DNA from 2 places in the Paenibacillus sp. FSL M7-0802 genome. Region 2 is predicted to be linked to the other one. Evidence: predicted binding sites of a transcription regulator. Region 2 holds the regulator's gene; the other holds the start of a gene.
What was found. The regulator LexA, encoded in region 2, represses DNA repair genes until DNA is damaged. The targets are predictions, from matches to a motif close to CGAACATATGTTCG.
Positions count from the first base shown of each region.

Region 1: MHB54_RS11550 (Y-family DNA polymerase) is a predicted target of LexA. The motif match lies at 1,692-1,705, and genes of this name have one in related genera.

Region 1 covers NZ_JBBOSD010000001.1:2,464,226-2,466,641, reverse strand. The annotation lists gene MHB54_RS11555 (hypothetical protein) at 356-679, shown strand; gene MHB54_RS11550 (Y-family DNA polymerase) at 870-1,457, opposite strand; gene MHB54_RS11545 (hypothetical protein) at 2,289-2,416, shown strand, end outside.
Region 2 covers NZ_JBBOSD010000001.1:5,526,704-5,529,119, forward strand. The annotation lists gene MHB54_RS25300 (hypothetical protein) at 46-186, opposite strand; gene MHB54_RS25305 (hypothetical protein) at 227-391, opposite strand; gene MHB54_RS25310 (hypothetical protein) at 628-930, opposite strand; gene lexA (transcriptional repressor LexA) at 1,213-1,839, opposite strand; gene MHB54_RS25320 (LysM peptidoglycan-binding domain-containing protein) at 2,028-2,396, shown strand.

The sequences.
Region 1 (2,416 bases), 3.1 Mb from region 2:
TTATAAATACCGTCTTTCATTGGTTATTATTTAGAATTAGATATTTTTACGCCAATCGGCATAAAAATTTTGTGAAGAGTCAGGATACTTTTAAAGGATTACGATACGACCCAAACTATCCAAGGGTCTAATGATTCCCGTGGTTTTCACCCTGTCCACCTCCGTTATTTGATCCAATAATACCAATATATCTTTAATTTTGCCTTTGCTAATAGGCTAAATTTACACAATTTGATTTGCTGAGATCAAAAAGAGAGGCAGGGGCTGTCTCTCTGAATGGTATGATATTAAAGTAGCATCTAATTGTACATTCCAGTAAGATATATTTAAAAATTTATGTTAGAAAGAGGTAATTATGTTAAAACATCATTTTTCAAAAAAATTGAGACAATCCATTGGAAAGGGAGAGTGTTTTTCTTTAATTCGATGGATGGTTATCTTGTTACTAGCTTTAAGTGTTTCTTTAGCTATGGCTGTTTACGGGATCTTATCAATAGATCTACCGAATTGGATAAAGCCACTGCCACCAAGCAACTGGATTGGATTTTATGGAAGTATGTTCGGGGCATTCCTCAGCGGATCGGTGACCATATTTATTTTTAACGAAACACTTAGAGAAAATCGGAAGACGAATAGTGAAAATAAGCGAGTCCAAAGTTTACCGCTGCTGAAGCTATGAAGGTGTTATTGATATTGCCGGTTCGAAACATAGTGTATAAAAACTTCAATCTAGTCGTTTCGTTTAGAGATATTTTAGGGAATCACTACCATCAAACTTATAAACTAGGTTTCTCCAGCAACGATGGTCTTCCTATATTAACCTTAAAATGTACCACATCACCCATGTGGAAGACTGATAAAAAAGATTCCTATTTCATACATACGGAGTGACTTAAAAAAAGAATAGTACAAAGGTCTGTACTGCATAAAACAAGGGAGTAACGCCGAATATATAAAAGCGACCATAGAAGGTCGCTTTTTACATTTAGACAAATTGAGTAGCTCTGTAGAAGGGCTAAGCGAATTGTATATTCTTGCTGATAAATCCCTGTTGAATTAATCCTTTTCTTCATCTTTCTTTCAATCCCCCATATGTCTTTCACCAGCGGCGGCCACAGCAGGTGGGGAATATCCTGGTACGTGCATTCTGCGATCCCTGTTTTCTTGGAGTAATTGTCCAACTCCAATTTTGCAAGGAGCTTGTTCGGACCGATTCCAGCTGCGGACGGTAATCTAAGCTGCATAAGAATATCTTTCTGGATACGTTGAACTGCTTCGAGTGTTGTCCCGTGTAGGTGTGCTGTGGCATCTAAGGTAATCCAACTCTCATCAACGGAATATGTAGAAATAGCTTCAGTCGGTACGTACTGGTTTAGTAATTTAGTAATAGTCATAGATGTGTCCAGGTACAGTCCCATCTGAGCATTTACCATCTGGATACGCGGATCGGGAGGGATTTCATATAGTCGGTTTCCTGTCCGGATACCGAATTGTTTTTTAAAGCTGGAGAAGCCACAAGAATTACGGAGCCGGGGCGATTTTTATCGCCTACAACTGCTAAGAGGGTAGTAAGTGGGCCGAGCCCTCTGTCTACAGCTTCAATGGAAGCATAAAAGACTGGCAATAAATACAGGCGACCTCGTGATGGGGAAGTTTTGAGTAGTCAATCATGCTGTACCCCCTCTCAATATAGAACATTTGTTCTTGTGAATATATCACGAAAGTCCTTAGTATATTCATTATAATTTTTTCCTTTTTGGCGATAGAGTAAGTGTCATACAAGGTAAGGGAAATATTTAAAATCTTTATGCCACAAACCAATGCCGATATTAACAAGTAAAACAAGCCCCAAAAAACCTAGACAATCTAAATACCAGAGTATGGAATATGTATGTAGTTATTGTATAATAATTGTAAATACAGTGAGAGGAGAGAACATGCTAAAGAATCCAAATTTCCTTATTTTAATAATTTTCTTGGCTACATTAACAGTGCGAATTGTATATAATAATCCACCCATTATATTTATGACTGGTTGATGGGTATATACGCTATCCGTTTGATTGGCCGGACGTTGTACGAAAAATACCAGAATAATCATAGGACCAGTAATGTAACCGATACGATTGTAGAAGTGATTATGGTTATGATTTCAGTCGAAATTGTTCTGTTTTTATTTATGTCACAAGAAACATGGATGCATAAGTTGCTTTTTTTAATCGGAGAATCCTATTTTCTCATTTTATACTTTTTAAAGAAATCATACTAAAAAATAAGGAAGTGAATTGATGAAGAATCGAACTATTAAGATTGCAGTTGTTATTGTTTTAGTACTAGCATGGGGCATTTATGGCACTTATTATTTTTTGAATTTAAATACCTCTATTCAAAAAGCTGTGTTGGATCAGGTCGATAT
Region 2 (2,416 bases):
AAAAAAGCAGGAAGAATCCTTCCCGCTTTTGCTTGAAAACGATTATTAACGTCTGCGTTGTCTATCATTTACGCTAAACAGATTAACAGCCAGTGCGTTACCTCTTGCACGCGCAATGGCTCTTTGAGTGGAACGGATGTTTAATCTTCTTCTTCTTAAATCACGTTTGCAATGTCTTCTGCTCATAATATCACCTCCCTTCAAGAAATGAAGGTACGGTTAAATCTTAGTGGCGTTTATGCTTACGCTTGGAAATTTTGATATTCAAGGCATTGGTTGCTAGTGCATTTCCGCTTCCTGTTTTAGCAGCTGCGGCTTGAAAGACTTTAACGACCAGATATCTGTTTTTCCCGATGCGATGCTTATACGTTTTAACTCTATTTCTGATCATCTGCATATCTCCTTTGCTTAGTTCTGCTATATACATATGTCAATTGTGATAGTAATGTATCAGCATAAATCTATTAAAAGCAAAAAGAAGCTAGTACCTATATTCCTAATGGATAATAAAAAAACTCATGCGAACCTGTCTTCGCCTTTTCAACTTTACGTTGCAGGAGAATGTTACAGGCAGGTCGGCATGAGTCTAATAGTGTAGATAAAGATAATAGGCAGTTAGTATGAAAATTATTTACTATTAAGAGTGTTAAGTTTCTTCTCGTAGTACGCCTCTTGAGCAAGAATATGATTCAGTTGTTCAGAGAGCTGTTTATATTCTTGGCTGTCTTCTGGATAATTATTTCTTTCGAAAATTACAGCTTCGAGTTGCTTTTCTAAATACCTGAAATGGATAAGTATTTGTATATACTTAATACGGTCATAGGTTGTTATGTGGGAGTTCTCTTTTGCATACAAATGATCCATTGTTGGAACTACACAGCTTATGGCGATAAATATCACAACAAACGCTGAAATTATAATTTTTTTCATTTAATTCCTCCTACAGAGCTATAAGTAATTAATATACCATATTTATCTAAAACAAAGAAAGATCTATTAGTTTTGCCCATGACAGTATAGCTGCTCAAGGTCAGTGGGGGATTATTTGAGATGAGGAGGCTGATTTTTAGTAGAAAAAATAGGGATAGGTTGCTGAAATGAAAAAATAGTTGTGAGATACATAATAAACATAATAGCAATACAAAACCGGCTTGCCCTAGGCAGCCGGTTTTGTATTAGTGGATAGAATAACGGGGAAGAAAGAACGAGAAATCAGTGGAAGTCCCGGAAGAGTCCTACAACCTTGCCCAAAATGCTGACGTGTGTCAGGCGAAGCGGTTCAAAGGCTGGATTTTCAGGTTGAAGCCGAATATGATCCTTTTCTTTGTAGAAGGTTTTAACTGTAGCTTCGTCTTCATCTGTCATAGCTACAACAATATCACCATTATCAGCGGTCTGCTGCTGACGTACGATTACATAGTCTCCGTTAGCAATACCAGCTTCAATCATGCTTTCGCCTACAACAGATAACATGAATATTTTATCCTCACCAACAAAGTGTTGGGGAAGAGGAAAGTAATCTTCAATATTTTCTGTCGCCGTAATAGGAAGGCCAGCAGTTACTTTGCCGACGACGGGGACACGACTAATGGAGTAATTAATCAAGTTGCTGTTATCCGATTCGTCTTGACCGAGTAACTCAATAGCCCGTGGTTTTGTAGGATCGCGGCGAATGAGTCCTTTTTTCTCTAAACGATCCAAATGACCATGAACCGTAGAACTGGAGGCTAATCCGACAGCCTCGCCTATTTCGCGTACAGAAGGGGGGTATCCCTTTAGACGCACTTCATTGCGGATAAATTCAAGAATGGCCTGCTGGCGGCTCGAAATCTTAGACATACCGTATCAACCCCATTTAGTAACGTTTGGGAAAATTATAGCATAGAACCTCCGTTCGTACAAACATAAGTTCTAAATAATCCCTGAAAATAATTGCGAACTTTTGTTCTCTTTTCTATTGAACAAAACAAATGTTCGTGTTATATTGTGAAAACATAAGAACAAACGTTTGGAGGACACAGCCAATGATGAAATATAGCACTTATCAAAGTATTTTTCCGATGAATTTAGAAAATTTACAGGAGACTCGAAAAGAGGGTAGGGCACGTTTTATGCAGATTATTACCAATACTCTTTTACTTAAGCTTCTTATTATAGTGATTGTTGCTTGGATTGCAGGGGCAGGTGTACTTACAGTTTTCGCGGCACCTTCAGCTTCCAAGGAAGAAGTGGCTAAACTGACCGTACAACCTGGGGATACGTTGTGGGAGATTGCCGCAAATCATAAACCGGAACGAATGGATACACGGGTATATATAGAAGGAATTGTGCGGATTAACGGTTTGGAGGATCGGGGAGTGCAGGCAGGTCAGGTACTCAAGCTTCCTAACTTCTGATCTATAGTCTATTAGAGCTT